Regions from separate parts of the Actinophytocola sediminis genome, predicted to be linked through region 4. Evidence: riboswitches for the same ligand, from Rfam matches in the RefSeq annotation. Region 4 holds a riboswitch; each other region holds the start of a gene.
What was found. A riboswitch is a leader RNA that binds a small molecule or an ion and turns the genes downstream of it on or off. The one in region 4 is predicted to bind cobalamin.
Positions count from the first base shown of each region.

Region 1: it holds a riboswitch for cobalamin, as region 4 does, so the genes downstream of both, metE (5-methyltetrahydropteroyltriglutamate--homocysteine S-methyltransferase) here and ACYVIP_RS26115 (VWA domain-containing protein) in region 4, are expected to answer to the same signal.
Region 2: it holds a riboswitch for cobalamin, as region 4 does, so the genes downstream of both, ACYVIP_RS27545 (FecCD family ABC transporter permease) here and ACYVIP_RS26115 (VWA domain-containing protein) in region 4, are expected to answer to the same signal.
Region 3: it holds a riboswitch for cobalamin, as region 4 does, so the genes downstream of both, ACYVIP_RS11615 (ribonucleoside-diphosphate reductase subunit alpha) here and ACYVIP_RS26115 (VWA domain-containing protein) in region 4, are expected to answer to the same signal.

Region 1 covers NZ_BAAGXS010000018.1:289,081-296,664, forward strand. The annotation lists gene ACYVIP_RS11685 (TetR/AcrR family transcriptional regulator) at 1-433, shown strand, start outside; gene ACYVIP_RS11690 (SigE family RNA polymerase sigma factor) at 502-1,023, shown strand; gene ACYVIP_RS11695 (hypothetical protein) at 1,028-2,020, shown strand; gene ACYVIP_RS11700 (TetR/AcrR family transcriptional regulator) at 2,036-2,626, opposite strand; gene ACYVIP_RS11705 (nuclear transport factor 2 family protein) at 2,717-3,130, shown strand; cobalamin riboswitch at 3,148-3,358, shown strand; gene metE (5-methyltetrahydropteroyltriglutamate--homocysteine S-methyltransferase) at 3,450-5,705, shown strand; gene ACYVIP_RS11715 (hypothetical protein) at 6,051-7,034, opposite strand; gene ACYVIP_RS11720 (Rrf2 family transcriptional regulator) at 7,102-7,539, shown strand.
Region 2 covers NZ_BAAGXS010000049.1:45,480-53,063, forward strand. The annotation lists gene ACYVIP_RS27540 (ABC transporter ATP-binding protein) at 1-756, opposite strand, end outside; gene ACYVIP_RS27545 (FecCD family ABC transporter permease) at 753-1,826, opposite strand; cobalamin riboswitch at 1,869-2,046, opposite strand; gene ACYVIP_RS27550 (hypothetical protein) at 2,305-3,132, shown strand; gene ACYVIP_RS27555 (SAM-dependent methyltransferase) at 3,129-3,926, shown strand; gene ACYVIP_RS27560 (opine metallophore biosynthesis dehydrogenase) at 3,935-5,254, shown strand; gene ACYVIP_RS27565 (MFS transporter) at 5,251-6,507, shown strand; gene ACYVIP_RS27570 (ABC transporter substrate-binding protein) at 6,542-7,584, shown strand, end outside.
Region 3 covers NZ_BAAGXS010000018.1:275,291-282,874, reverse strand. The annotation lists gene ACYVIP_RS11635 (hypothetical protein) at 1-1,112, opposite strand, end outside; gene ACYVIP_RS11630 (hypothetical protein) at 1,112-1,387, opposite strand; gene ACYVIP_RS11625 (SAV_915 family protein) at 1,384-1,680, opposite strand; gene ACYVIP_RS11620 (hypothetical protein) at 1,870-3,147, shown strand; cobalamin riboswitch at 3,198-3,432, shown strand; gene ACYVIP_RS11615 (ribonucleoside-diphosphate reductase subunit alpha) at 3,569-5,914, shown strand; gene ACYVIP_RS11610 (ribonucleotide-diphosphate reductase subunit beta) at 5,905-6,933, shown strand; gene ACYVIP_RS11605 (DsbA family protein) at 7,051-7,584, shown strand, end outside.
Region 4 covers NZ_BAAGXS010000043.1:86,614-94,197, reverse strand. The annotation lists gene ACYVIP_RS26135 (precorrin-8X methylmutase) at 1-14, shown strand, start outside; gene ACYVIP_RS26130 (precorrin-2 C(20)-methyltransferase) at 11-1,498, shown strand; gene ACYVIP_RS26125 (cobalt-precorrin-4/precorrin-4 C(11)-methyltransferase) at 1,483-2,241, opposite strand; gene cbiE (precorrin-6y C5,15-methyltransferase (decarboxylating) subunit CbiE) at 2,238-3,419, opposite strand; cobalamin riboswitch at 3,472-3,620, shown strand; gene ACYVIP_RS26115 (VWA domain-containing protein) at 3,671-5,602, shown strand; gene cobO (cob(I)yrinic acid a,c-diamide adenosyltransferase) at 5,602-6,216, shown strand; gene ACYVIP_RS26105 (cobyrinate a,c-diamide synthase) at 6,213-7,562, shown strand.

The DNA.
Region 1 (7,584 bases), on a different contig from region 4:
GACCGGGCTGGTCTGGGCGCTGGCCGAGGCCGCGGACCTGTCCGCCGACCTGCCGCGGATGGTCGACGAGCTGGAAGCCACCGCCGACCCCCGGCAGAACCTGGCCGCGATGGCCGGCTACGACCGGCGGGTCTTCGAGCGCGCGGGCGACCTGATCGCCCTGGTGCGCGACGCCGGGCGCACCGAACCCGAACTCGCGGACTTCTACCTCCAGGCCCGGCGCAAGGCCGATGACACCCGGGTGCAGGTGTTCTCCTCCTGGCCGAGCGGCACCCTCCGCGCGGACCTGGACATCCCGACGGCCGTCGACAGCTACGCGGCGCTGTGCAACATCGACGTCTACACCACACTCACCGTCGAGCGGTCCTGGTCGCCCGACCGGGTCGAGCAGTGGTGGAGCGCGGCACTTGCCCGGGAACTGCTGAGCGGGTAGTGAGTGCGGTCACACAACCTGGGGTGCGGTCGTTGGCGTCAACGGGGCGACGGCGAGGGGGTGATCGGGTGCGTGCGACCGAGGAGCAGCGGTTCACCGAGTACGTGACCGCTCGGCTGCCCGCGCTGCGGCGCACCGCCTACCTGCTCTGCGGGGACGAGCACCGGGCCGACGACATCGTCCAGGTGACGATCACCAAGCTGTACACGCACTGGAAGCGGGCCAGCGCCGCGGACAACATGGACGCCTACGTGCGGGCGATGCTGGTGCGGGTGTTCCTCAGCGAGCAGCGGCTCGGCTGGGCCCGCAGGATTCGGCTGACCGGGGCACCGCGGGACACCCCGTCGGTGGCCGCGGACACCGGGCCAGACGTGGAGACCCGGCTGGTGTTGCTGACCGCACTCGGCCGGGTCCCGCCGAAGGCAAGGGCGGTGCTGGTGTTGCGGTTCCTGCTCGACCTGTCGGTCGCCGAGGTGGCCGGTGTGCTCGGGTGCTCGGAAGGGAACGTGAAGAGCCAGACCTCGGCCGGCCTGGCCGCGTTGCGCAGGCTGCTCAACGGACAACTGTCAGCCGTCATGGGAAGGGAGTAGCGGGATGGACCAGACCGAACAGGACGGTGCCCGGCTGCTCAGCCCGTTGCGGGACACCGAACCCGGCACGCCGTCGACGGTCAGCGTGCACCGGGCGATCCACACCGGCGCCCGGCGGCAGCGGACAGGACAGGCGCTCGGCGCGCTGGCCGTCGTCGCGGTCACCGTGTTCGGGGTGCTCACCGGCTCGACCATCCTCAATGGACAACAGAGCGCGCCGCCGGCCACCCCGGTCGGCGAGTTCGAGCCGCTGCGCCAGGAGTTCGGCGTCGGCTCGGCCGGCGGCTTCACCCCGGTCAGCTACGAGACCGGGCGGTACCGGCAGCGGGTGCTGCTCGTGCCGACCGACGGCTCGGCCGGCGACGCCGAGGTGACCATGTACGCCCCCGGCCGGTTGCCCGACCCGCCGGCGGGCGATCCCGCGCCCGAGGTGAACGGGAAGCGGGCACTGTGGACCGGCACCGCGCTCGCCTGGGAGTGGACGGCGAACGCGTGGGCGTTCGCCATGGTCGACTCGCGGGACGTCGCGCACCGGGTCGCCCAGAGCGTCGAGCCGGGCGCCGGCGCGGCGGTGAGGTTGCCGTTCACCGTGCCAGCGCCCGATTCCGGCGATCCGCGCCAGCTGGTCGGCGTGATCAGTCCATTCGGGACATCGAGCGATCCGGCCGAGGGTGGGCTGTTGGTGTTCGGCACGCGTGATCCGGTGAGCGCGGACGACGACGCGGACCGGGTGCTGGTCGGTGTTCGCCGGGACCTCACCCGGGACCTGGTCACCGGTGACCCCGGTGCCGCACCGGTGGCCACCACGCAGCTCGATGGTCGTCCGGCGGCGGTGTCCGACACGGCGGTCACCATCCTGGACACCGGTGGCGGCTATGCGATCGTCGCCGAGTCCACTGTGGTCTCGACCGGGGAGCTGACCGAGCTGGCCTCCTCGGTGCGGCTGGTCGAGAACCCGGCTGACCAGCGGTCGTGGCGCGGCGTGCCGCTGCGCTGATTCCCGCGCACCGCTTCAGGTGGCGCCCAGCGCGCGCAGCACGGTGTCGGTGACCCGGTCGAGATAGTCCGGCTCGACCGGGGCCTGGCGCACCACCAGCCGCCAGTAGATGAGCCCGGCCACCATGTCCTGCGCGGTCTCCAGGTCGGCGTCGGCCGGCAGCTCACCTCGGGCCGCCGCCTGTTCCAGCCGTGTCCTGGCCAGCGCGCGCCGGGGTTCGCCGATGGCGGTCGCGATCGCCTTGGCGAGTTCCGGTGTGCGGGTGGCCTCGGCCACCAGATCGGGGACGATCCGGGAGAACGGCGGCTCGGACAGCCACGCGGCGATGGCGGCCACCGAGGCGCGGAGGTCACCGCGCAGGGTGCCGGTGCTCGCCACGTCCGCCATGGGCACGCTGATCTCGGCGAGCACCGCGAGCACCATCTCCTGTTTGGTGCGCCACCGGCGGTACAGCGCGCTCTTGCCCGCGCCCGCGCGCCTGGCGACCCCTTCCATGGACAACCGCGCGTAGCCCCGCTCGACCAACTCGGCCAGTACGGCGTCGTTGATGGCGGCGGTGATGCCCGGTTGCAGCACGGCCGCCCCGGACGGTGCGCGACGGTTCATGGTGCCGAGTCTAGCGGATGGACAGGACGGTCCCGTCCGTCGTAAAGTGGTCGGGACGATACCGTCCCGTCCATCCTGAGGGAGTCCTGAATGACACCGCGTGAGCTGCTCGACCATGCCCTGGAACTGTTGCTGGCCAAGGATATGTCCGGCTTCGCCGACCTGTGGGCCGCCGAGGGCACCATGGAGTTCCCGTTCGCCCCGCCCGGCTGGCCGACCCGGGTGGACGGTCGGGAGGCGGTCCACGCCTACCTGCGCGACTACACCGACGTCTACGACCTCCAGCGCGTCACGGAGAAGATCGTGCACGAGACCACCGATCCGGCGGTGATCATCCCCGAGATCGAGGTGGCGGGGATGCTGGTGCGCACCGGCGAGCCCTACCGCAACCGCTACATCTGTGTGCTCACCGTGCGGGACGGGCAGATCGTCGGCTACCGGGACTACTGGTCGCCGACCGGCGTGAACGCGGACACCGACTTCATCGGGACACTGTCGGGGTGATCGGGCGATCGGCCTGTAGGCTGGTGGATGCCGACGGTTCGCGCGCGTTCTCTCGAGGATGTGGGCGAGGCAAGAGGGAACCCGGTGTGAGTCCGGGACTGCCCCGCAGCGGTAAGTGGGAACGAAAGCCGTCAACGAAGCACTTGGCGAGAGCCTGGGAAGCGACGGCCGGTAGGCGCGAGACGTGCGCCCACGAGTCCGAAGACCTGCCGCCGGCCCGTGCACCGACCGGTGCGCGGGGTCCGGAGCCTCTCGGGAGGGCCACGGCCGCGACTCGTTCGCGTGCGGTCCCTTCCGAGCTGGTCTTCGTGCCATCGGCATGCTCGCGAGGAGAGAGCTTGTGACCATCGGCACCACTGTGCTCGGCTACCCCAGGATCGGCCCGCGCCGGGAGCTCAAACGCGCCGTCGAACGCTACTGGGCAGGCAGGATCGACGCACCGGAACTCCAGGCGGTGGCCAGGGAGCTGCGCGCCGCGACCTGGACGGAACTGCGCGACGCCGGACTGGACTCCGTCCCGTCCAACACGTTCTCCTGCTACGACCAGGTGCTGGACACCGTCGAGCTGTTCGGCGCGATTCCCAAGCGCTTCCACGATCTCGATCTGTCCACAGTGAACACCTACTTCGCCGCGGCGAGGGGCCGCGACGGCGCCCCCGCGCTGGAGATGACGAAGTGGTTCGACACCAACTACCACTACCTGGTCCCCGAACTCGGCCCGGACACCGCGTTTCGGCTGACCGGCGACAAACCGCTTGCCGAGTACCGCGAAGCGCGCGCGCTGGGCATCGAGACCAGGCCGGTGCTGCTCGGCCCGGTGACGTTCCTCCTGCTGTCCAAATCGGACCATGAGGGCTTCGTCCCGCTCGACCTGCTCAACGATCTCCTGATGGCCTACGGCGACCTGCTCACCCGGTTGCGGGCCGAAGGCGCCCAGTGGGTGCAGCTGGACGAGCCGGCGTTCGCCGCCGACCGGACCCCGGCCGACCTCGCGGCCCTGCGGCGCGCCTACGACCTGCTCGGCGCGCTGCCCGACCGCCCGCGACTGTTGGTCACCGGCTACTACGGCGATCTGGGCCCAGCACTGGAGGTCCTCGCGAACACACCGGTCGAGGCGATCGCCGTCGACCTGGTCGCCGCGCCGGACACCAGTCACGCCACCGTGCCCGCGTTGCGGGACAAGACCCTCGTCGCCGGGGTCGTGGACGGCCGCAACGTGTGGCGCACCGATCCGGCGGCGGCACTGGCCAAGGCCGAGGCCCTGCGCGGCTCGGCCCGCGAGGTCGCGGTCTCGACGTCCTCGACGTTGCTGCACGTCCCCTACGACCTCGACGCCGAGACCGAGCTCGACCCCGATGTACGCGCCCGGCTCGCCTTCGCCCGGCAGAAGGTCTGCGAGGTCGTCGCCATCGGCACCGCGCTCGCCAAGGGCGCCGGCCCGGCGACCGACCACACGCGACAGTCGCCGCCGCGGGACGAGGACGTGCTGGCCAGGGTCGCCGCGCTCACCGACGCGGACCGGACCCGTCCGGCCTATGTGGAGCGTGCGGCCGCGCAGCAGCGCAGGCTGAACCTCCCGCCGTTGGCGACCACCACGATCGGGTCGTTCCCGCAGACCGCGGAGATCCGCCTGGCCAGGGCCGGGTTGCGCACCGATACCCTGGACGAACGTGGCTACCTGCGACAGATGCGCGACGAGATCGCCAAGGTGATCGCGCTGCAGGAGGACATCGGCCTGGACGTGCTGGTGCACGGTGAGCCCGAGCGCAACGACATGGTGCAGTACTTCGCCGAACACCTGGCCGGGGTCGCCTCGACGGAGTCGGGCTGGGTGCAGTCCTACGGCTCCCGGTGCGTGCGCCCGCCGATCATCCACGGTGACGTGTCCCGGCCGAAGCCGATGACCGTGGACTGGATCTCCTACGCGCAAAGCCTTTCGGTGAAACCGGTCAAGGGCATGCTGACCGGCCCGGTGACGATCCTCGCGTGGTCGTTCGTGCGCGACGACCAACCACTGGCCGACACCGCGGTCCAGGTCGCACTGGCGCTGCGCGACGAGGTCGCCGACCTCGAGGCGGCCGGCATCGGCATCATCCAGGTCGACGAGCCGGCGCTGCGGGAACTGTTGCCACTGCGGGCGGTCGACCAACCCGCCTACCTCGACTGGTCGGTCGGCGCGTTCCGGCTGGCCACCGCGGGCGCCGTGCCGTCGACCCAGATCCACACCCACCTGTGCTACTCGGAGTTCGGCGAGGTCATCGAGGCGATCGACGACCTGGACGCGGACGTCACCACCATCGAGGCGGCTCGCTCCAAGATGGAGATCCTCGGCGACCTCGGCACGTCCGGGTTCGGCCGCGGTGTCGGGCCCGGGGTGTACGACATCCACTCCCCACGCGTGCCCGACGAGGACGAGATCACCGACCTGTTGACCAGGGCGGCCGAGGTCGTACCGGGCGAGCGGCTGTGGGCAAACCCCGACTGCGGCCTGAAAACCCGCGGCTACGCCGAAGTGGAACCGGCGCTGCGCAACCTGGTCGCGGCCGCCCGCCGCGTCCGGGACACCCTGCGGTGATCGGTTCTCGAATCCTCGCGGCGGTCCTCGCCGGTGTCACGGTCGTCGGCCTGGTCGCGCCGGGAGGCGCGGCGGCCGCGCCGGGCGTGGCCAGAAGGCGGACGCCGCCGCGGGTTGGCTGGCCAGACAACTGGTCGACGGCGACCACTTCGAGGTCGACTTCGGCGGTGAGTTCTTCGCCGACGCCGGCCTGAAGTCCTACGCCGGCGCCACCGCGAAGGCGTCGCCCCAGGTCCGCGGCCTGGACCCGGCGAGCCTGGGCGGCCCAGCCTGGTCCAGCTGTCCGCAACGGGATCGGCCCCAGGCCCCAGTTCTGGTCTGCCCGTAACGCGACGAAGGCGTCCTTCATCGCACTGGACGGAGGTCGTCGAGGCTGAGACGTAGCCAGGTGTCGTGGGCGAGGAGGTGGAAGTCGGGGCCTCGTCCGATGACCTCGAGTTCGCGGGGGAGGGGCTCGCCGTCGGGGAGGACGAGGCGGTACTCGCCGGTCACGTGCAGCCGGTCCTCGTCGAGGACGCCGGTGGCGAGCCGGTGGGGATCGTCGTAGCCGCCGAACAGCGCGACGTGGTCGCCGTCCACGGCGATGGCGCTGGCGCCATGGACGTCGTTGTGCCAGCCGGACAGCGTGTCCTCCCGCACCCGCACGACGGGGAAGTCGGTGTAGCAGGACGTCCACGCCGTGTCGCCGTCGACGTTGAGGGCGTAGCAGTCGGCGATCGTGTCCCAGGGGTTGTCGCGGTCCATCGGGTAGCGCCAGTCCGGGGCCAACTCGGGGGAGAACCGGATCAGGCCACACTCGCCGATCGGGGTGTCGCCGTCGTCGAAGCCCCAGCCGTAGTTGCCGAGGATCCCCTCGTCGTAGTACCCCACCCAGACCTCGCCCCGGCCCGTGGCCAGCACGTGCGCGATGCCGTCGCCGAGGGTGTGTTCGGCCAGTACCGCGCCGGTGTCGTCGTAGACGATCGCGTTGCGGTCCGGGCCATCCGGGCGCCATCGGCATCGGGCGCCCACCACGAGCAGCCGGCCGTCGGGCAGCGGCTGGACGAACGGGTGGGCGACCGGCAGCCGGATTGGCGCGGCCTCGACCGGCGTCGGCGCGTGCGCGCTCACCCGGACACCGACCGGCTGTGCCGCCCGCGCGTCCGGGAACCGGGCGCCGTCCTCGCTGATGGTCGCCGACGTCAGCGTCGCCAGGTCCACGGCGGTCGCCCACAACGCGACGACCTCGCCCGCCGGGCCGACCGACGCGCTCACCCGCACCTCGCCCTGCCGGGGCGCGACGAGGTGGGCGTGGTGGCGGGCCCGGACCACGGGCGGCTCATCGTTCATCGGCACATTATTGACGACCGGTCAAACTGCAACTAGGTTAGTTCCAGTTCAAGCGGAAGGGACAGTGGTGGGTCTCAGCAGCAGAAGCGCCGTCGCGATGCACGCGCTCACCATGTTGGCGCGCTGGGACCATTCGCTGACCTCGGCGGAGATCGCGGAGAGCCTGGCGAGCAACCCGGTGCTGGTGCGGCGCATCCTGGGCAGTCTGCGCGACGCCGACCTGGTGTGGTCCACCGAGGGCCGAGGCGGCGGCTGGACGCTCGCCCGTTCCCCCCGGGAGATCACCCTCTACGACGCCTACCTCGCCGTCGAGGACGGACCGGTACTGGCCAGGCACGCCCATCCACCGAGCGAGGCGTGCGAGGTCGGGCGGCACATGCAGCACGTGCTCGAGATGGAGTTCCTCGCCGCCGAACACGCCATGGAGGAACGGCTCAGCGCGACAACCATTGCCGACCTGGTCGGGCAGGTGCTGGTCGCCGAGCGCAGGCGGGTCACGCACTGACCTCGTGGCGAACGGGACGCCCTTCCGCATGCCCTAACTGTAACT
Region 2 (7,584 bases), on a different contig from region 4:
CCCGAGCACGAGGTGCTCGCGACTGGTGCGCGCGTCGGTCAGGTGGGCGGCGGCCACGGCGAAGACCTCCTCGACCGTCGCGGGCGCCAGGGCGACCGCCGCCGCGTCGACGGTGCGCAGCGCGCCGTCGTGCAGCACCGCGACGCGGTCGAAGTAGGCGGCGGCCAGCGACAGGTCGTGCATCGCCGCCACGACGGTGCGGCCGAGACCGCGGAGGGTTTCCAGCAGCCGGGTCTGGTGGCTGATGTCGAGGTGGTTGGTCGGTTCGTCGAGGACCACGAGCCCGGCGCCCTGGGCGAGCGCGCGGGCGAGCGTCACCCGGCGGCGTTCGCCGCCGGAGAGCTGGTCGCATCGCCGGTCCACCGCGTCGGCCAGACCGACGGCCGCCAGCGCGTCCAGGGTGCTCGCGCGGGCCACCCGCCCCAACGCCCACGGCGGCTGGTGCGGCACGCGGCCCAGCGCGACCAGCTCCCCCACCAGCAGGTCCGCCGGCGGCGTCTCCTCCTGCCCGACATAGGCGATGCGGCGGGCCCGGCTGCGTACCGGGAGCGCGTGCACGTCCTCGCCGTCGACGGTGACCCGGCCCGCCGCCGGTGCCGCCAGCCCGCAGAGCGCGCGAATCAGCGTCGACTTGCCGCTGCCGTTGACCCCCACCAGGGCGATCAGCTCGCCCGGCGGCACCTCGAGATCGACACCGGACACGATGACCCGGCCCGCGATCTCGCACCGCACCCCGTGACAGCGCAGACGCGTCATGCGGCGCCGCCAGCGAAGCTGTAGTGCCTGCGGCCCATCAGGATCAGGAACACCGGAGCGCCCACCAGCCCCGTCACCACGCTCAACGGCATCTCCTGCGGCCGGACCAGCACCCGGGCCACCACATCCACCCACACCAGGAACAGCGCTCCCCCGAGCGCCGCCACCGGCAGCACCGCGGCGTGCCGCGCACCGACGACGAGCCGCGCCAGGTGCGGCACGACCAGGCCGACGAAGCCGATGCCACCTGAGACCGCGACGAGCACCCCGACCAGCACCGAGGTCAGCACGAACAGGCCGATCCGGATTTCGCGTACCGGGACCCCCAGGGCGGCGGCCACGTCCGGACCGGCGGCCAGCGCGTCCAGCCAGGTGTGCACCGCCAGCAGCGCGACGACGGACAGCACAACCGTGATCAGCGCCGGACCGGTGCTCGCCCACGTCGAGCCGGACAGGCTGCCAAGCAGCCAGTGCAGCACCGACCGTGTCGCCTCCGGCTCGTCCCCCAGGAACACCAGGAAGCTGGACACCGACGAGAACGCGGCGGACAGCACGACCCCGGTCAGGACCAGCCGCAACGGCGTCAGCCCACCCTGCGCGAGCGACACGCCGAACACCAGCAGCGACGCCAGCACCGCGCCGACCAGCGCGCCCGCCGACACCGCCCAGATCCCCAGCCCGCCGAACACCCCCGCGACGATGACCAGCGTCGCCCCGACACCCGCACCCGAGGAGACGCCGAGCAGGTACGGATCGGCCAGCGGGTTGCGGACCAGGGTCTGCATCACCGCGCCCGCCAACGCCAGACCCGCCCCCACCACGGCGGCCATCAGCACCCGTGGGGCACGCAGGTCCCACACGATCGCGTCGTACACCGGGTCCTGGCCCGGCGCACCACCCAGCCTGGCCCGCACGGTCTCCCAGACCCCGGTCAGCGGCAACGGCTCCGCGCCGAGGGTCAGGGAGACGACCATGCTGGCGGCCAGACCAGCGAGCAGCACGAGCAGCAGCGGCACGACCGGCATCCGGCGCGGCGGGCCGCTACCGGAGATGGCACGCCTCGGGGACACGCGGACCCGCTCTCGCCAGGGGCCCAGGTCGCGGAGCCCGGTCGGATGACGACCGAGCCAGCAGGTCTTCGGACTCGGGATCGCCCCGGCGGAACGCCTTCCCGGGCCGTTCGGCCCAGTGGCGCGTGTTCCGCCGGTCACCCTCACCGCTGCGCGACAGTTCCGGACTCACACCGGATTCCCTGGCCACATGGGCGCGACTGGCTCAGCGGGACGTTAACACGACCGATCCACAGCGAGGGGCACCAAATGTGTCCCGCGTCACAGATAGGAAGCCTCGGAACTACGAGGCCCTCGTCGCCGACTCATGACCTGGTGTCACCAGTCGGTCACCGTGTGACCCAGCTGGCCTCGTGACCCGGAACACGACGAGATTCGGGGAGGACCTGATGCGCAACGACCTCGCCAGCACGGGGGGCGACGAGGATCGGCGACGCGCGCGCGGCCGGCGCCGGTTCGCCTCCGCACGGAGCGGGCGGTGATCAGCCGCGAGATCGACTTCGTCAAGGCGAGTCCCACCCAGAACATGACCGTCCTGGTGCGGACGGAGCACCCGCAGGAGGAGTACCCGGCCATCGCCAGGCGCGTCATGGCCTACGAGCACGTGCACGCCGAGCAGGTCGGGTTCGTGCGGAAACCGGAGTCGCTGGACGCGGATGCCGGTCTCCACATGGCGGGCGGCGAGTTCTGCGGCAACGCGTGCATGGCGCTGGCGGCGCTGCGCGCGTTCGAGGCGGAGCTGGAGACCGGCGACAGCCTGGACACCGCGCTGGAGGTGTCGGGGACGGCCGACGTCGCCAGGTGCCGGGTCGTGCGGCGGCGGCGGGACTTCGGTTGCCGGCTCACGATGCCGTTGCCGACGGCGGTGGAGGACGGTGCCCGCGCGGGCGAGCTCGGTGCCGGGTCGACCTTCGTGCGCTACGAGAGCTCGCTGTTCGTGGTCATCGAGACCGGGCTGCTCGACCGGGCCACCATGGACCAGGCGCAGGTCCTGGCGCGCCGGCTTGGCGAGACCCGGGACGTGTCCGTCGTCGGGGTTCTGTTGTACACCGCGGCTTCGAACCGCCTCGCCCCGCTGGTCCACGTGCCGTCGGTGGACAGCATGGTCTGGGAGAAGGGCTGCGGGTCCGGTACCGCCTCGCTCGGCGCGTACCTGGCGTGGAAGAACAACACCTCCGTCGCGACGAACGTGGTCCAGCCAGGCGGGTCGATGCGGGTGACGGTGAACTACGAACGTGGCGGTCCGACGGGCATCGAGGTCGAGGGGTCGGTCCGGATCGTGGCGCAGGGACGGGCTTTCCTGTGAGCGGCGCGCCGGAGCTGTTGTCGTTGATGCACAACTATCTGCGGCGCCTCCTGGCGGCGGCCGCGCGGTACGACGGGACGGTGCGCCACAGCGCGGAGCTGGCCAGCGTCGTCGGCGACTACTCCGGTTTCGTGACCGACCGGCGCCATCACCAGGCATGGCACGCCCTCGTGCGCGCGGGCACGGACGAGTTCACGAACCTGGTCGAGGACCTGCGAGCGCGGTCCGCCCGCTGCGCGGCGATCATGGAGAAGTACCGCGCCCGCCAGCTCCTGCTCGGCCATGCCGGGACCACGGGCTACTTCGAGAACGTCGAGTCCTGCATCGAGGAGGAGTTCGGGACCTTCGAACTGTCCCCGGACGCCAGGGTGCTGCTCGTCGGCGCTGGCTCGTTTCCGATGACCCCGCTGTACATCGCCAGGCGGACCGGCGCCGGCGTGGTCGGCGTCGACATCGATCCCGAGGCCGTCGAGTTGGGCAGGCAGGTCGTGGCGCGGCTGGGGAGCGACGACCTGGACATCAGGCTGGAGCACACACCGGTGGTGGACCTGGCCTTCACCGGGGAGGCGTCGCACGTCATCTTCAGTTCGACCGGCGCGGTCAAGTACGACCTGCTCGACCGGATCCACTCGTCGACCCGCGACGACGTCGTCGTGGCCGTCCGCTACGGCGACGACCTGAAGTCCCTCTTCAACTACCCCATGCGGGAGGTCGACCGGCGGAAATGGGCGCTGGCCGAGAACGTGCCGCGGCCCGAGCAGGTCTTCGACATCGCGCTCTACCGGAAGGTGTGAGTACGGCTGTGGGTGGAACGGGGCGAGGAACGCACGACGTCGACCGGGTGCTGATCGCGGGCACCGGTCCGGCCGCCGTGCAGCTGGCGGTCGCGTTGACCAACCGGCTCGGTTGCGTGGTGGGGATCGCGGGACGGGAGTCCGTCCGAGCGGACGCGTTCTTCTCCGGACTGCGGGACAGCCACGGGCGCATCCGGGTGGACGTCCAGAGTGCCAAGGACCGCGCCGCCGAGGGCGAATGCGTGGTCGACGACCTGTTCCGGGGATACCGGTCGGTCACCGGCAGGTGGCACACCCTGGTCCTGGCGGTGACCGCGGACGCGTACACGCAGGTCGTGCGCCAGCTCGAGCACCGGGTTCTCGAGCAGGTCAGGTGTGTGGTGCTGGTGTCGCCGACCGTCGGCTCGAGCGGTCTGGTCCGGCGCCTGCTCCTCGGCCACGGCGTGGACGCGGAGGTGATCAGCCTCTCCAGCTATCTTGGCGCCACCCGTTGGCGGGACGGGGGTCCGTCCCCGCGCGTGGTCACCGCGGCGGTCAAGAAGCGGCTGTACGTCGGTTCCAGCCGCGGCCGGTCGGACAACCTGGACGCGCTGTGCGAACTCCACCGCAGGCTCGGCGTCGCCACGCCGGTCATGGCCGGGCCGATGGCGGCCGAGACCAGGAACATCTCCCTGTACGTGCACCCCGCGCTGTTCATGAACGACATCACGCTGGACGCCGTGTTCGCCGAGTCCGGCCCGGTCAAGTACGTCTACAAGCTGGTGCCAGAGGGGCCCATCACGCCCGCGCTGATCAGCGAGCTGGTGAGCCAGTGGAAGGAGCTGACGAGCATGGTCGGCAGGCTGGGCATCCCGGGCGTGAACCTGCTGCGGTTCATGGTGGAGGACAGCTACCCGGTACGCGAGGAAAGCGTCGCCCGCCGGGACATCGAACGGTTCGAGCGGCTGCCGACCATCCATCAGGAATACCTGGTGTACGTCCGGTACGCCTCGCTGCTGGTCGACCCGTTCTCCGAGCCGGACGCCGACGGCAGGTACTTCGACTTCTCGGCCGTGCCCATCCGCCGGGCCTTCGTCGACCGCGCGGGACGGTGGGACGTGCCGAGAATGCCGAACGAGGACTACTACCGGACGAAGATCATCCAAGGGGTCGGGCGGCATCTGGGAGTGCCGTGCCCCACGATCGACAGGTTCATCGCCCGCTACGAGCGCGCGCTGGACGAGGCGGCCATGGCGCGCGCGGGCACCCCGGTGTCGGCCGCCTTCTCGGTGCGGGACTTCCGCGCGGACCTCGAGCTGATCCGCGGCGACCTGGCGACGGCCCGATGACCACGGCGGACCGTGCGGGTTCGCCGACCACCGCCGGCGTGCCCTCGGTCGAACAGCTCAGCGACTGGCGCATCTCGCGCGCGGTGCTGCCGACCCTGATCGCGTCGGTGGTCGGGCTGATGCCCTTCACCGTGTACAGCACCTACCTCGTGGCGATCACCGACGACGCCGGGGAGAGCACCGCGGTGGTGGGTGCGCTGCGCGGCCTCGGCGGCATCGGTGCCGTGGTGGTCGGGATCCTCGTCGCGCCACTGATCGGACGGATTCCCCCCGGCAGGGTCGCCGCCTGGTCGCTGCTGCTGCTGGCCGCGGCGGCACTGGTCGGGACCGTCGCCTGGCTGCCAGCGCTCGCCGCGTTCTGTCTGCTCATCGGCGTGTCCAACGCCGTGCTCTACCCCGCCCTGACGACCGCCGCGGCCGACCGGTTCGGCACCGGCCCGGCCGCGGCCCGCGCCGCGACGCTGGTGTCGGCGACGCGGACGCTGGCCGCCACGCTGGTCGTACCGGTGCTCGCCGTGCCCGCGCTGTGGTGGGGCTGGCGGGGGGACTTGGTCGCGATCGCGGTGCTGGCGGTCCTACTGGTGCCGGTGATGCTCCGGTACGGCCGGGATGGCCACGACGACACGGCGCCCCGTCACGGCTACTTCGCCGCCTTCCGTGCCCTGGCGGCGGTACCGGGCGCGCGCGCGATCATCATCCTGTCGTTCGGCCAGGCCGCGGCGTTCCAGGGATACCAGGCGTACCTGGCCGCGTTCTACGCCGACGAGTTCGGGCTGACGCCCGGCGTGTTCGCGTTCGTGTGGACCCTGAGCGGCGGGGCGTTCTTCCTCGGCAACCTGTTCACCGGCCGCCTGGTGAACGGCACCGAGTCCGACCGGCCCGCCTGCCGTGCACTGCGTGTGTGCCTGGTGGTGGCGCTGGTCTCGCTGTTCGGCGTGTTCCTGGCGCCCACGCTGCCACTGGCGTTGATCTCCTCCGCGGTGCTGTCCGCGAGTCACGCGGTGGGGGTCGCGGCGTCGGTGACGCTGCTGGTCCGCCGCTGCGGCGCCCTGCGGGGCACCGCCCTGTCGCTCAAGGCCTCCGGCATGAGCCTTGGCCTGTTCGTCGGCGCGGCCGCCGGTGGTGCCGGCCTGGCGGCGGGCGGCTATCTGGGCGCGGCGGCGGTCTTCGGCGCGTTCACCGCGCTGTCGATCGGTGCCGCCGCGACCGTGCGAGGTCGCGGGAACCGGGAGGGGGACCTGACCGACGTTTAGGACATTACTGACCACCTGCTGTGGAGGTTTGTCGATGTTTGGTCGATATGACACCCGGGTCGCGGACAGCCGTCGCACCAGGTGGCGGGTGGCGGCACTGTTGCTGGCGCCGGTCCTGGTGAGCGGATGCGCCAGGAGTGGTGACGCGCCAGGGGCGAACGAGGCCGCCGGGGCGTCGGACCACTACCCGGTCACCGTCGAGAACTGCGGCCGCCAGGTCACGTTCGAGAAGAAGCCCGGCCGGGTCTACCTCGGGTTCCAGCCGGCGGCCGAGCTGTTCTTCGGCCTGGGACTGGCCGACCGGGCGATCGCCCAGATCAGGCCCATGGACCCACCCCTGTCCGACCAGGCCGCCGCCTTCGAGCGCGTGCCCGACGAGTCGCCGGACGCCTACGTCCCGGTCGGCAAGGAACAGCTGCTCGGGCTGCGGCCCGACCTGCTCTTCGCGTACGTCAACTCCGAGTACGGCGGTCCCCACCAGCTCTCCCCCGGGCTCGCCACGCTCGAGGACCTCCAGCACATCGGCGCCAACGTGTATGCCCTCGTGTGCCCGGACGACACCCAGGTCAAGATCGACTTCACCTTCCGCGCGATCACCGACCTCGGCGCCATCTTCGACATCGAGGATCGCGCCGAGCGGGTGGCCGACGAGCTGCGGGCACGGATCGCCGACGTGCGACAGCGGGTCGCCGGCCGGGAACCGGTGCCGGTCCTCTACTACTACGGCGGCGAAGGCCCGATCATGACCGGCTCGCGGGACGCCTTCGTCGACGAGGTGATCCGCGCGGCGGGGGGCAGGAACGTCTTCGGGGACGTCGGCGGTGGGCGCCGGGGGTTCCTCAACGTCCCGATCGAGCGGGTGGCCGCCACCGATCCCGCGGTCTTCCTGGTTGGCGCGAGCCCCAACGACGACACCGGCGCCGAGGAGAGCACCGAGTACCTGTACCGCGCGTTCCCCGAGATGACGGCCAGCAAGGACCGGAAGGCCGTGCTGACCACCGACTCCGCGAACACGCCCGGCTGGCGTTTCGTCGACGTCATCGAGGACCTCGCCAGGACGCTGCACCCGGACGCGTT
Region 3 (7,584 bases), on a different contig from region 4:
GCGTCGTAGACGTCACCGCCGTACTGGTCCACCACCACGTAGGTCACCGCGCCGGCGACCAGACCGGCCGCGAGCGGGGCCACGGCCACCACGACCGGCGCACCGACCAGTACGGGCGCCGCCGCGGCCACCGCGCTGGTCGCCGCGCTGGTCGCCGCGCTGGTCGCCGCGGTGGCGGCGAACAGTCCGGCGCCGTTGGCCGCCGTGCTGACGACGATGTTCTTCACCGACGGGTCTTTCGCGATGTCGAGGCCGAGGCCGGCGGCGGTGATCACCAGACCGACCCTCGGCACGCTCTTGACCACCGCGGCGACCGGACCGGTGCCCGGGGCCATGGGGTTGCCGACGGTGATGGTCATCCCGTGCGCGAGTTGGGCCGGCAGGCCGCCGGCGGCGAACCTGCCCGCCGCCACGGCGGTGTCGTGCGCGGCGGCATGCGACGCGGCCGTGCTGAGCTGGGCGGCGGCGTCGGTCACCGACGTGAAGCGGCTGCCGACCGCCGTCCCGACAGCGGTCGCCGCGATGCCCAGCAGGCTGATCGAGCCGAAGATCTCGCCGGGGATGGCGCCGAAGAAGTCGCGCAGCGTGGTCTGGGACGCCAACTCCAGCTCACCGGCCTCGGTGACGGTCCGCGTGCATTCCCCGTACGCCTTGATCTTGGCGGCGTAGTCGGCGGCGGCGGCCTGTGCGGCGGTGACCGCGCTCTGCTCGGCGGCGGTCGGGCAGCGGTCGCCTGGCAACGGTGCGGCCGCCGGCGGCGGGCCGCCGGGGTCGAGGATGTGCGTCGCGGTGAGGGTCAGCCCGGCGGCCGCGGCCACCTCGCGCGCCTGTGCCATGCGGCTCTTCACGGTGTCCAGGTCGGCGGCGTGCCGGTCCAGCGCGGCGGCGGACTCGACGTGCCGCGCGGCGATGCGGTCGACATCGCCGACCGCGCTGACCACTCGTGTCTGGAAGGCATCGGCCGCCGAGCCGGTCCAGCCGGACTCCGAGATCCCCGCCGCCTCGCGGGCGGCACTGCCCGCGTCGAAGGTGGCCCGGGACAGCTCCCGCACCCAGCCCGCCGTCGCGCGCAGACTGCCGGGGTCACCCTTCACCCACGTGTCGAGCGGCATCAGGACCTCCCCGCGTACGCGTTGGCCTCGGTCTGGTCTCGCTGCTGGTACTCGCGCAGCGTGTTGTCCACCTCGGCGCGGGCCCCCTGGAGACCGACGGCCACGGAATCGGTCGTGTTGCACAGCGACGCGAGGCCCATGGCGACCACGGCGGTGCAGTCGCCTGCCTGTGGCGGCGGCGGGGACGCGGGCACACCGTCCACTATGGACGCCGCCAGGGACAGCTTGGTCGACACGGTGGCCAGCACCGACGGCTCGACGTCGAAGTCGGTCATCCCGTCACCTCCGCGTCCCACACGACGAGGTCGGCCGAACACAGCGCCGCGCAGTCCTCGACGCGGTCGGCGTACACGCCTATCCAGGCCTGCGCCGCGCCACAGCAGCGCACCAGGTCCTCGATCGTTCGGTAGACCGGCAGCGCGAGCCGGTCGTCCTCCGTGCGCCGCAACTCGAACGCGATCTCGGTGTCGGTGGCCGTGCCCGGCACGAAGACCTGGCTGGTCGTGGAGTCGTCGCCGTCCCAGCCGAGCAGCCGGCCGTCGATCACCCCGGTGGAGAGTTCCCTCATGTCGCCTCCATGTGTTGGTATGCCGCCGATGGTGGGTCCTGCGAACACCGCCGGTCCACGGAGATCAGGCGAAATCCCAGCTCAGTACGGCTGCGCGGACGGACAACCAGTTGTCCGCGGACAACCGGAACCCGTCCTCGGCGGCCGGCGTCGAATCCGCGAAGCAGGGCCGGGCCAAGGAGTTTGTCCGTGAACGACAGAGCGCTGGTGAACCAGTCGGCGAGAAGCCCTGGCCGCCCCCAGGGCGATCTCAGGGGCACGTCGAGGCAGGCCAACGAGCTCGCGGTGTTCCTCCGGGACCTCACCAAGGACCACACGGTGCGCCAACTCGCGGTGCGCTACATGGGCGGGCGCACGGCGTGGAGCATGTACCGCTCCGGCGCACAGCTGATCCCGCTGCATCTGCTGGAGCAGGTGGTGCGCGACCGCACCCGCGACCAGGCCGGCCGCGAGCTACGGCTGACGCGGGCGCGCACGCTGCACGAGCAGGCGGCCGCGGCGCAGCCGGCGGCCGACCCCGTCGCGGTGCCCGAACTCCCACCGGAGGCCGAACCGGCGCCCACCCGCCGGTCGAGGCTGTGGCTGTCGCACGCGGCCGCGGCCGCGGTGGCCGTGGCGGCGACATTGCTGGTGGCGACCCCGGGGAACGGTCCGCGGCCAACGACCCCCGCCCCCGTCCCGCACATCGCGACCCAGTTGGTGGCGCTGACGCCGACCGGTGACGCGGTGCGGTCCTGGGACCCGGCGACGCGGCGGTGGACGACGATCGGCGCCCACGCCGCGTCGGTGCACGGCGGCGGCGCCGGGCTGTGGGCCATCTCGCCCGGTGTCGGGCACATCGCGCAGTACCACTCGCCGGGCAACTGGTCCTATACCGGTGAACGCCCGGCGGAGCTGGTGGTCGGGCAGGACCAGTTGCTCCGGCTCGCGCCGGACCGGGCCGCGGTCTGGGCGTGGGTGCCGCAGGACAAGTCCTGGCTGCTGGTCGGCGGACAGGCCAGGCACCTGTACGCGGGCCCGGCCGGCATCTTCGCCTCCAGCCCGAGCGGCACGGACCTGTTCCGCTACGAGGGCACTCCCGAGAACTGGACCTGGGTCACCGACACCCTGGATCCGCGGGACACCCTGGTCGTCGGCGGGGAGACGCTGTACCGGCTGACCGCGGGCCGCACGGAAGTGCAGGAATGGGACCAGGTCGACGGGCGGTGGCGCCGGATCGGCGGCGCCGCGAAGACGATCCGGGTGGGCGGCGCCGGTCTGGTCGCGATGGACGACGACGGCGGGGTGCGCGTCTACCGGGACAGCCCGAACGACTGGCGGCGCATCGGCGACGGCGCGGCTGACGTCGCGGTCGGCGCCGACCGGGTGTACCGGCTGGGCACCGACGGCGCGATCTCGGAGTGGTCGGCGAACACCTGGCACGACCTCGACGCCAGCGCACGGGCGATCACCGTCGTCGGCACGTGACCGACACGCCGACACAACATATGGGTGCCGGAAGAGTCGCGGACTCCATGTATTGTGCTCAGCGAGCTGGTTCGGACGTCCACGCCATGGGGCGTCCGTCGCAAGAGGGAACCCGGTGCGAGTCCGGGACTGCCCCGCAGCGGTGAACGGGAACGACCGCCGTCACGAAGCACTGGACGCGAGTCCGGGAAGCGACGGCCAGTAGACCACCGACTCCTGGCGCGTCGACGCGCCCGGGTTCGGCTGCCCGCGAGTCCGAAGACCTGCCAGCTCGCCTGCCCGCGCCGCGGGTGGGCGCGGTCTCCAGGCCCCGAGGGAGGGCGTGCGGACATCGGCGGTGCCGTTCACGGGCACCGCCATGGGTCCTCGCGTGTCCACTTCGGACTGGAACCGGTCGGATCGAGCTCACGAGGAGAGAGCTGTGACGACAAGCCAGGTCGGCATGCGGGAAGCCGACGACACCGAACGGCCGACGATGCGGGTACGCAAACGCGGCGGCGAGGTCGAGCACGTCGACCTCACCAAGATCGTGCGCGCCGTCGAGCGCTGCGCCACCGGTCTGTCCAATGTGGACCCAATGCGGGTCGCGACGAAGACCGTCAGCGGCCTGTACGACGGCGCGACCACCGTCGAGCTGGACCGCCTCTCGATCCAGACCGCGGCCGAGCTGGTGGCCGAGGAGCCCGCCTACTCCCGGCTCGCGGCGCGCCTGCTGGCGACCTTCGTCGACAAGGAGGTCCGCGGCAACGGCATCCACTCGTTCAGCCAGGCCATCGCGCTCGGCCACGAGCACGGGCTGATCGGCGACCAGACGGCGAGCTTCGTCACCACCCACGCGCGCAAGCTGGACGACGCGGTCGACCACGACGGCGATCTGCGGTTCGAGTACTTCGGGCTGCGCACGGTCCACGACCGCTATCTGTTGCGCCACCCCAACAGCCGCGCGGTCATCGAGCGCCCGCAGTACTGGCTGCTACGTGTCGCATGTGGACTGTCGGACACGCCGGCCGAGGCGATCCGGTTCTACCGGCTGATGTCCTCACTGGCGTATCTGCCCAGCTCACCGACGCTGTTCAACTCCGGCACCAGCCACACCCAGCTGTCATCCTGCTATCTGCTGGACTCGCCGCGCGACGAGCTGGAGTCGATCTACGAGCGTTACGGGCAGATCGCGCGACTGTCGAAGTTCGCCGGCGGCATCGGCGTGCAGTGGTCCAGGGTGCGCTCGCGGGGCGTGCTGATCCGGGGCACCAACGGGCATTCCAACGGCATCGTGCCCTGGCTGCGCACGCTGGACGCCTCGGTCGCCGCGGTCAACCAGGGCGGGCGGCGCAAGGGCGCGGCCTGCGTGTACCTCGAGACCTGGCACCCGGACATCGAGGAGTTCCTGGAACTGCGGGACAACACCGGCGAGGACGCGCGCCGCACGCACAACCTCAACATCGCCAACTGGATCCCCGACGAGTTCATGCGCCGGGTGGAGGCCGACGCCGACTGGTCACTGTTCGACCCGGACGAACTGCCGGAGCTGCCCGACCTGTGGGGTCCGGCCTTCGACGAGACCTACCGGGCCGCCGAGCGGGCCGGCCGCGCGGTGCGCACGGTGAAGGCGCGGGACCTGTACGCGAAGATGATGCGCACGCTCGCCCAGACCGGCAACGGCTGGATGACGTTCAAGGACACCGCGAACCGCACGTCCAACCAGACCGCCGACGCCGGCAACGTCATCCACCTTTCCAACCTGTGCACCGAGATCCTCGAGGTCACCGCCGACGAGGAGACCGCGGTGTGCAACCTCGGCTCGATCAACCTCGGCGCGCACCTGACCGGCACGGAGATCGACTGGGACCGGCTGCGGGAGACCGTGTTCACCGCGGTCACCTTCCTCGACCGGGTCATCGACATCAACTACTACCCCACCGAGCAGGCCGCCCGGGGCAACCCGCGCTGGCGGCCCGTCGGGCTGGGCGTGATGGGCCTGCAGGACGTGTTCTTCCGGCTGCGCCTGGCCTTCGACTCGCCCGAGGCCAAGGAGCTGTCCACCCGGCTGGCCGAGGACATCTACCTGACCGCGCTGGAGACCTCCGCCGAGCTGGCCGCCGCCGAGGGACCGCACCCCGCCTACGAGCAGACCCGGGCCGAGCAGGGCAGTCTGCAACCCGACCTGTGGGGCGTCGTCCCGACCCAGACCGAACGCTGGGCGGCGCTGCGGGACCGGATCGCCGAAACCGGGCTGCGGAACTCGTTGCTGATCGCCATCGCGCCGACGGCCACCATCGCGTCGATCGCCGGCTGCTTCGAGTGCATCGAGCCGCAGGTGTCCAATGTGTTCAAACGGGAGACGCTGTCCGGCGAGTTCCTTCAGATCAACTCCTATCTGGTGGCGGAGCTGAGGAAACACGGGCTGTGGACCGAGGACACCCGGGACCGGATCAAGCGTGCGGACGGCTCGGTGCAGGGCCTGAGCGCGCTGCCCGCCGAGTCAAGGGAACTGTTCCGCACCGCGTGGGAGCTGCCCCAGCGCGCGCTGATCGACCTCGCCGCCGCCAGAGGCCCCTACGTCGACCAGAGCCAGTCGCTGAACCTGTTCGTGGCCTCGCCGACGATCGGCAAACTGTCCTCAATGTACCGCCACGCCTGGAAGTCCGGGCTGAAGACCACCTACTACCTGAGGTCGCGGCCGGCGACCCGCATCCAGCAGGCGACTGTCACCACCGCCGCCGCCTGCTCGATCGAGAACCCAGAAACCTGTGAGGCATGCCAGTGACCACCGCCGAGAACACCAGCCAGGCCCTGCTCGACCCCGGCATGGACCTGACCCTGCGCCCGATGCGCTACCCGCTGTTCTACGAACGCTTCCGGGACGCGATCAGGAACACCTGGACGGTCGAGGAGGTCGACCTGCACTCCGACCTCGCCGACCTGAACAAGCTCACCGCCGCCGAACGGCATCTGGTCAACCGGCTGGTCGCGTTCTTCGCCACCGGCGACACCATCGTCGCCAACAACCTGGTGCTGAACCTGTACGAACACGTCAACGCGCCGGAGGCGCGGCTGTACCTGTCCAGGCAACTGTTCGAGGAGGCCGTGCACGTCCAGTTCTACCTGACGCTGCTCGACACCTACCTGCCCGACGAGCAGGAACGGGTGGCCGCCTTCGCCGCGGTGGACAACATTCCCTCCATCCGGGCCAAGGCCGAGTTCTGTTTCAAGTGGATCGACTCGATCGAGCACCTGAACCGGCTGGAGACCAAGGACGACCGGCGGGCGTTCCTGCTCAACCTGATCTGCTTCGCGGCGTGCATCGAGGGCCTGTTCTTCTACGGCGCCTTCGCCTACGTCTACTTCCTGCGCTCCCGGGGTCTGCTCAACGGCCTGGCGTCGGGCACCAACTGGGTGTTCCGCGACGAGTCCATGCACATGACCTTCGCGTTCGACGTGGTCGACACCGTGCGCCGCGAGGAACCGGACCTGTTCGACGACGACCTGCACGCGCGGGTGCGCCAGATGCTGCGCGAGGCCGTCGACGCCGAGGTCCAGTTCGCCGGGGACCTGCTCACCGGCGGTGTCGCCGGGCTCACCATCGCCGACATGCGCGCGTACCTCGAGCATGTCGCCGACCGGCGGCTGGCCGCGCTGGGCCTGGAACCGGAGTACGGGTCGAAGAACCCGTTCGCGTTCATGGAACTACAGGACGTCCAGGAACTGTCGAACTTCTTCGAACGCCGGGTGTCGGCCTACCAGGTCGCGGTCACCGGCACCGTCAACTTCGACGAGGACTTCTAGGCCTGCCACGGCGGGACCACCTTCGGGTGGTCTCGCCGACACCCGGGAACCGCGTCACGGCTCGGTACGACCTTCTGGCAGATCATGGGGAAAACCCGGCGAAGGGCGCACCAAGGCATGACACGCAAGTCCAGGAGGCCATCGGCGAACGTGATCACCACGGTCGCGATCGTGGTGATCGCCGTGCTCGTCATCGGCGGCATCCTGCTGTTCAACAGGTCCGACAGCGACAACACCGACGGCAACACCGGTAACGACACCGGCGGTGACAACACCACCACCCAGGGCGAGATTCCGCGGGAGCTGCGCGCGAGCGCGGACAGCGACACGCTGACCACCGCGCCAGGCAACAAGGTCACCGTCGTGGAGTTCCTCGACTACCAGTGCCCGGCCTGCGCCGCGTACTACCGCAACGTGACCAGCGGGGTGGAGACCGACTACGCGGGCCGGATCACCTTCGTCACCCGCAACTTCCCGCTGGACTCCCACCCGCTGGCCCAGCCGGCCGCCCGCGCCGCCGAGGCCGCGGCCAACCAGGACAAGTTCCTCGAGATGTACCACGCGTTGTACGACAACTACCAACAGTGGGCGGTCGACGACAGCGGGGAGCGGCTCAGCGACGACGAGGACCGGGCGGCCACCCTGTTCGAC
Region 4 (7,584 bases):
GGGAGCGGGAGTGACCGGGCGGCTCTACGGCGTCGGGCTCGGTCCCGGCGACCCCGAACTGGTCACCGTCAAGGCCGCCAGGATCATCGAGCACGCCGAGGTCATCGCCTACCACCAGGGGCCGAGGAAGCGCTCCAACGCGCGCCGCATCGCCGACCCCTACGTCCGCGCCGGGGTGATCGAGGAGCTGCTGGAGTACCCGGTCACCACGGGCATCACCGACCACCCCGGCGGCTACGCCGGTGCCATGGCCGACTTCTACGAGCACTGCGCCAAGCGCCTGGCCGCCCATCTGAGCGCGGGGCGGGACGTGGTCGTGCTGGCCGAGGGCGATCCGCTGTTCTACGGCTCGTACATGTACGTGCACGACCGGCTCAGCGAGCACTTCGAGACCGAGGTGGTGCCGGGCGTGCCCGCGTTCACGGCCGCGACCGCCGTGCTGGGCACCCCGCTGGCCAGGCAGACCGACGTGCTCACCGTGCTGCCGGGGACGTTGCCCCGACCCGAGTTGGCCCGCAGGCTGGCCGACACCGACGCGGCGATCATCATGAAGCTGGGCAGGACCTTCCCCGAGGTGCGGGCCGCGCTGGTGGAGGCCGACCGGCTCGACGACGCCTGGTACGTCGAACGCGCGTCGATGGCCGAGGAACGGTGGCTGCCGGTCGCCGAGGTCTCGCCGGCCGACGTGCCGTACTTCTCGTTGATCGTGGTGCCCGGCGACACGCACACCGCCGAGGCTCCATCGCCGGCACCCGTGCCGGCCGGCGCCGAGCTGGTGGTCGTCGGCCTCGGCCCCGGTGCCGACGAGTGGCTCACCCCGGAGGCCGCGGCGGTGCTCGCCGAGGTGGACCACGTCGTCGGCTACGCCCCCTATGTCGACCGGGTGCCGCAGCGGGCGGGGCTGCGTCGGCACGCCTCGGGCAACACCGTGGAGCTGGACCGGGCCAGGTTCGCGCTCGACCTGGCCGTTGGTGGGGCGCGGGTGGCCGTGGTGTCCGGTGGGGACGCCGGGGTGTTCGGCATGGCGTCGGCGGTGTTCGAGGCGGCCGAGGATCCGGCCTACGCGGCGGTGCACGTCCGCGTCGTGCCCGGGGTCAGCGCGGTGCAGGCCGCGGCGGCGCGGGCGGGGGCGCCGATCGGCGCGGACTTCGCCGTGCTGAGCCTGTCCGACCGGCTCAAGCCGTGGTCGGTGATCGAACGCCGCATCCGGGCGGTGGCCGAGGCCGACCTGGTGCTGGCGGTGTACAACCCGCGTTCCCGCGCGCGGCCGACGCAGGTCGGTGAGCTGCGCGAGATCCTGTTGGCCCACCGCGATCCGGGCACCGTGGTCGTGGTCGCGCGGGACGTCGGCCGGGCGGGCGAGTCGCTGACGATGACCACGCTCGCCGAGCTGGACCCGGAGTCGGTCGACATGCGGTGTCTGCTGATCATCGGCGCGAGCAGCACGCGGGTCAGCGCGGCCGGCCGGGCGTGGACTCCGCGCTATGTCCGGGACTGACGTTCCCTCGCCGGGTCGTAGAGGTAGGACTCGGCGCCCGCCACGCCGGTGCCGAGCGCGGGGCCGACCATGATCACCGCGGCCTGCCGGAGCGCGGCGGCCTCGACCTGGTCGGCGATGTCGGCGAGGGTGCCGCGCAGTACCAGCTCGGCCGGCTGGGAGACGTTGGCGACCACCACGGCCGGGCAGTCCGGCCCGTAGTGGGCCACCAGTTCCTCGGCCAGGATCCGGGTGCGGGTGATCGCCAGGTGCAGCACCATGGTCGCGCCGGTGGCGGCGAACGCGGCCAGGGTCTCGCCCGAGGGCATCGCGGTCGACCTGGCGCGGGTCCTGGTGAGCACGACCGACTGGGCCACCGCCGGCACGGTCAGCTCGTGTCCGATCCGCGCCGCCGCGGCGGCGTAGGCCGGCACGCCCGGGGTCACGTCCCACGGCACGCCGGCCGCGTCGAGCCGCCGGGTCTGCTCGTAGAGCGCCGAGTACACCGACGGGTCGCCGGAGCACAGGCGCACCACGCGCAGTCCCGCCCGCTGGGAGGTGACCAGGTCGGCCACGATCTGGTCGAGATCGAGGTGCTGGGTGTCGACCAGCCGGGCGTCGGCGCGGCAGTGCCCGAGCACCGCGCGGTCGAGGTAGGTGCCCGGGTAGAGGCAGACATCGGCCGCCCGCAACAACTCCACCGCCCGCAGCGTCAACAGATCCGCGGCTCCCGGCCCGGCGCCGACGAAACGCACCAGGGTCATGGTTTGGTCGCCGTCCACTGGGTCACCGTACGGGCTGGTGTCCAGCCGGTGAGTCCGCCGAGGGGTGCGGCGTGCTCGACCGCGATCCGGGTCAGCTCCCCGCCGCGCTCGCCGTACGCGCGAGCGAGCACCGCCTCGGTCTCCACCGTGACCCCGTGCACGACCAGCCGCCCGCCCGGCGGCAGCGCCGACCAACAGGCGTCCAGCACACCCGGGATCGTCGCGCCGCCGCCGACGAACACCGCGTCCGGAGTGGACAGTCCGGCCAGCGCATCCGGCGCCGCACCGGTGACCACCGCGAGGCCCGGCACCCCGAGCCGGCCGGCGTTGCGCGCGATCCGTTCGGCGCGCACGGCGTCCCGTTCCACCGCCACGGCCCGGCAGGTGGCGTGCGCGCGCAGCCATTCGATCGCGACCGACCCCGCGCCGGCACCGACGTCCCACAGCAGCTGTCCCGGCTGGGGCGCGAGCCTGGCCAACGCGACCGCCCGCAGGTCCCGCTTGGTGAGCTGACCGTCGTGCTCGAACGCGTCGTCCGGCAGGCCCGCGAGCAGCCCATGTGCCGGCCCACCGACGCACTCGATCGCCAGCACGTGCAGCGCGGGCGCGTCCCCGGTCCAGTCGGCCGCGTCGACCTGGCGCACCGACTCGTCGTCCCCGCCGAGGTCGGCCAGCACGGTCAGCCCGCTCGCCCCGAAACCGCGCTCGGTCAGCGCCCGCGCGACCAGCGCGGGGGTGTGCTTGTCCTGGGACAGCACGAGAATCCGTCGCCCCGGCGCGAGGTGGCGCACCACCGTGCCCGGCTCACGGACGACCTCGACCGTCTCGGCCGGCCAGCCGAGCCGGGCGCGGGCGAGCGCCACCGAGGACACCGCCGGCACCACGACCACCGACTCCAGGCCGAGCAGGTTCAGCAGCGTCGTCCCGATGCCCGCGACCAACGGGTCACCCGACGCGAGCGCCACCACCGGCCCGTCCCCGGTCAACTCGGCGAGCAGTCCGGGCAGCCGCTCGCGCAGCGGCGAGGGCCACGCCACGCGCCGCTGACCGGCGATGTCGGGCAGCAGCCCGAGCTGGCGCGGCGCGCCGAGCACCACCCCGGCCGCCCGCACCAACTCCCTTGCCGGCTCCGCCAGCGCCCGCCAGCCGTCCGCGCCGATGCCAACCACGTGCACCATCACGGCAGGTCACAGTACGTCAGGCCCGTTGGTGGTGACCCAGGAGTTATGCTGCGATCACCAGGCCCGAGGTGCCCGCGCCGCGCTGACCGCGCGGCCGGGAGAATCGGGAAGCCGGTGAGAATCCGGCACAGGGCCCGCTGCGGTGACCCGGACGTCGATCCGGGAAGTCCGAAGACCGGCCTCGGCGCCTGCCGACGGGCGTGATCCCGCGCCCGTCCACCGGTTGGCACTGAGCGCGGGAGCCCCGAATGCCACAGCAGTACCCCTTGTCGGCCGTCGTCGGCGCCGACGACCTCGTCCTCGCCCTCCTGCTCGCCGCGGTCGCCCCCGAGGTCGGTGGGGTGCTCGTGCGCGGCGAGAAGGGCACCGCGAAGACCACCGCCGTCCGCGCGCTGGCCGCGGTCCTGCCGCCGGTCGACGTGATCGCCGACGACCGGTTCGCCACCGATCCGCTTGACCCGACGCCGCTGTCGCCCGACGGTCCGTTCCCAGCCGACGCCAGGGTGGAGACCCGGCCGGTGCGGCTGGTCGAGCTGCCCGTCGGCGCGACCGAGGACCGGGTGCTCGGCTCGCTGCACCTGCAGCGCGCGCTGGCCGAGGGCGTCGCCGAGTACGAACCGGGCCTGCTGGCCCGCGCGCACCGCGGCATCCTGTACGTGGACGAGGTCAACCTGCTGCACGACCACCTGGTCGACGTGCTGCTTGACGCGGCGGCCACCGGCCGGGTCAGCATCGAGCGCGACGGCGTCTCGGTCGCGCACGCCGCGCGGTTCGTGCTGATCGGCACGATGAACCCCGAGGAGGGCGAGCTGCGGCCGCAGCTGTTGGACCGCTTCGGCCTCACCGTCGAGGTGGCCGCCTCCCGCGATCCCCGAGTACGCGCCAGGGTGGTGCGCTCGCGCCTGCGGTACGACGCGGACCCCGACGGCTTCGTCGCCGGGTTCGCGGCCGAGGAAACCCTGACCCGGGAACGGATCGTGGCCGCCCGCGCGCTGCTGCCGACCGTCGAGCTGACCGAGGCGACCCTGCTGCGCATCGCCGAGGTCTGCGCCGCGTTCGAGGTCGACGGGATGCGCGCGGACATCGTCATGGCCAGAACCGCCGCCGCGCACGCCGCGCTGGCCGGCCGCACCACGATCACCGCCGAGGACCTCAAGGTCGCCGCCCGGCTCGCGCTGCCCCATCGGCGCCGGCGCAACCCGTTCGACGCGCCAGGACTCGACGAGGACCAGCTCGACCAGCTGCTCGACGAACCAGCGCCCGAGCCGGAACCCGACCCGCCGGCCGGCGGCGACGATCCTGGCGACCGGGACATCCCGCCACCGACCGATGCCGATGGCCCGGCCGGCAACGGGCAGTCCGCGCCGTCGACCACCGCCCCGGTCGGCGAGCCCTACCGGGCCCGGCTGTTCACCGTCCCCGGTGTCGGCGGCGACGAGGCCGGCCGGCGGTCCACCGCCCGTACCGACACCGGCGGCCGGGTCGGCGCGCAACGCCCCGCCGGCCCCACCGGCACCCTGCACCTGCTGGAGACCCTGCGCGCGGCGGCCCGCCACCAACACCGGCGCGGCCGGCGCACCGGCCGGCTGCTGCTGGCCGCCGAGGACCTGCGCGTGCCGATCAAGGAGGGGCGCGAGTCCAACCAGGTGCTGTTCTGCGTCGACGCGTCCGGCTCGATGGCGGCCAGCCGCCGGATGCGCGAGGTCAAGACCGCCATCCTGTCCTTGCTCACCGACGCCTACCAGCGCCGGGACAAGGTCGGCCTGGTCACCTTCCGCGGCGGCGGCGCCGAGCTCGTGCTGCCGCCGACCGGGTCGGTCGAGGTGGCGGTCACCCGGCTGCGGGAGCTGGCCGCCGGCGGGCGCACCCCGCTGGCCGAGGCGCTCACCCGGGTCGCCGAGGTGGTCCGGGTCGAGGCGATCCGCGACCCGCGCCGCCGCCCGCTGCTCGTGCTGGTCACCGACGGCCGCGCCACCCACGGGCCGGACGCGCTCGGCCGCGCCCACCGGGCCGCGGCGGCGCTCGGCCGTACCGGGCTCTCGTCGGTGGTCGTGGACTGCGAGACCGGCCGGTTCCGGATGGGCCTGGCACGCAGGCTGGCCGAGCTGCTCGGCGCCGTGCACGTGCCGGTCGGTGAGGTCAACGCCGCCGCGCTGACCACCGCCGCGCGGGCCGCCTGATGGCACAGGGACAGCCGCCCGTCGTCCCCGAGGACGGGCTGACCACCAGGCAACGCCGCAACCGCCCGCTGCTGATCGTGCACACCGGTGACGGCAAGGGAAAGTCCACCGCCGCCTACGGGTTGGCGTTGCGCGGCTGGAACCAGGGCTGGGACATCGGCGTGTTCCAGTTCGTCAAGTCGGCGAAGTGGCGCATCGGCGAGCAGACCGTGCTGGAGCGGCTCGCCGTCCTGCACACCGAGACCGGCGAGGGCGGCCCGGTCGAGTGGCACAAGATGGGCGCCGGCTGGTCCTGGTCACGCAAGGAGGGCAGCGAGGAGGACCACGCCGCGGCGGCGGCCGAGGGCTGGGCCGAGGTCAAACGCCGCCTCGGCGAGGAACGTCACGACCTGTATGTCCTCGACGAGTTCACCTACCCCATCCAGTGGGGCTGGGTCGACCTGGCCGACGTGGTGGACACCCTGGCGGCCAGGTCCGGCCACCAGCACGTGGTGCTCACCGGCCGGCGGGCCGACCCACAGCTGGTCGAGCTCGCCGACCTGGTCACCGAGATGACCGTGGTCAAACATCCCTTCCAGACCGGACAGAAGGGCCAGCGGGGCATCGAGTGGTGAGCCGGCCACTGCCCAGGATCGTCGTGGCCGCACCGGCTTCCGGGCACGGCAAGACCACGGTCGCGACCGGCATCATGGCGGCGTTGCGCCGGCGCGGGCACGTCGTCAGTGGACACAAGGTCGGCCCCGACTACATCGACCCCGGCTACCACGAGTTGGCCACCGGCCGCCCCGGCCGCAACCTCGACCCGTTCCTGGTCGGCGAGCACCGGCTCGCACCGCTGCTGTCCCACGGCGCGGCCGGCGCGGACGTGGCGGTGATCGAGGGCGTGATGGGCCTGTACGACGGCAGGCTCGGCACCGGCGGCTTCGCCTCCACCGCACACGTCGCCGAGGTCACCGCGAGTCCGATCGTGCTCGTGGTGGACGTGTCCCACGCGGCCAGGTCGATCGCGGCCGTGGTGCACGGCATGCGGACCTTCGACCCGGCGGTGCGCATCGTCGGCGTGGTGCTGAACAAGGCGGGCTCGCCCCGGCACGCCGCCGAGGTGCTCGACGCGTTGGCCGGCACCGGGCTGCCCGTCCTCGGGGTGCTGCACCGGGATGACGGCGTCGTCGTGCCGTCCCGCCACCTGGGACTGGTGCCGGCGGCCGAGCGGCCGGACGCGGTCGCCGCGCTGGACCTGCTCGCCGACCGGACCGAGGCCAACCTCGACCTCGACGGACTGCTCACACTCGCGCGCGCCGCACCGAACGTGCCGGCGGCACCGTGGGACCCGGCCGCCGAGGTCACCCCGGTCGGCGATCGACGACCGCTGGTGGCCATGGCGGGCGGGCGCGCCTTCACGTTCCGGTACGCCGAGACCGAGGAACTGTTGCGCGCGGCGGGCTGCGCGGTCACCACGTTCGACCCGCTCACCGACGACCGGCTGCCCGCCGGCACCAGCGGCCTCTATCTCGGCGGCGGGTTCCCCGAGGTCCACGTCGGCGAGCTGTCCGGCAACACGAGGCTGCGCAAGGAACTGCGCGACGCGATCGGATCGGGCATGCCGACCGTGGCGGAGTGCGCCGGGCTGCTCTACCTGTGCCGCACCCTCGACGGCAGGCCGATGGTCGGCGCACTGGCGGCCGACGCCGCGATGACCCCACGACTCACCCTCGGCTACCGCGACGCGGTGGTGGCCGCCGACGGGCTCGCCGGCGCGGCCGGAACTCCCTTGCGTGGCCACGAGTTCCACCGCACGGCGGTCACTCGGGACGCCGGGGTCGACCCCGCGCTGTTCATCGAGGGCAGTCCACACGGGTTCGGCTCCGCCACGGTCACCGCGTCCTACCTCCACGTGCACTGGGCGGGCCATCCGGGCCTGGCCGAGCGGTTCGCCGCCGCCGTGCACGCGTTCGGCTGACCCCACGCGCCAACTGGAGGTA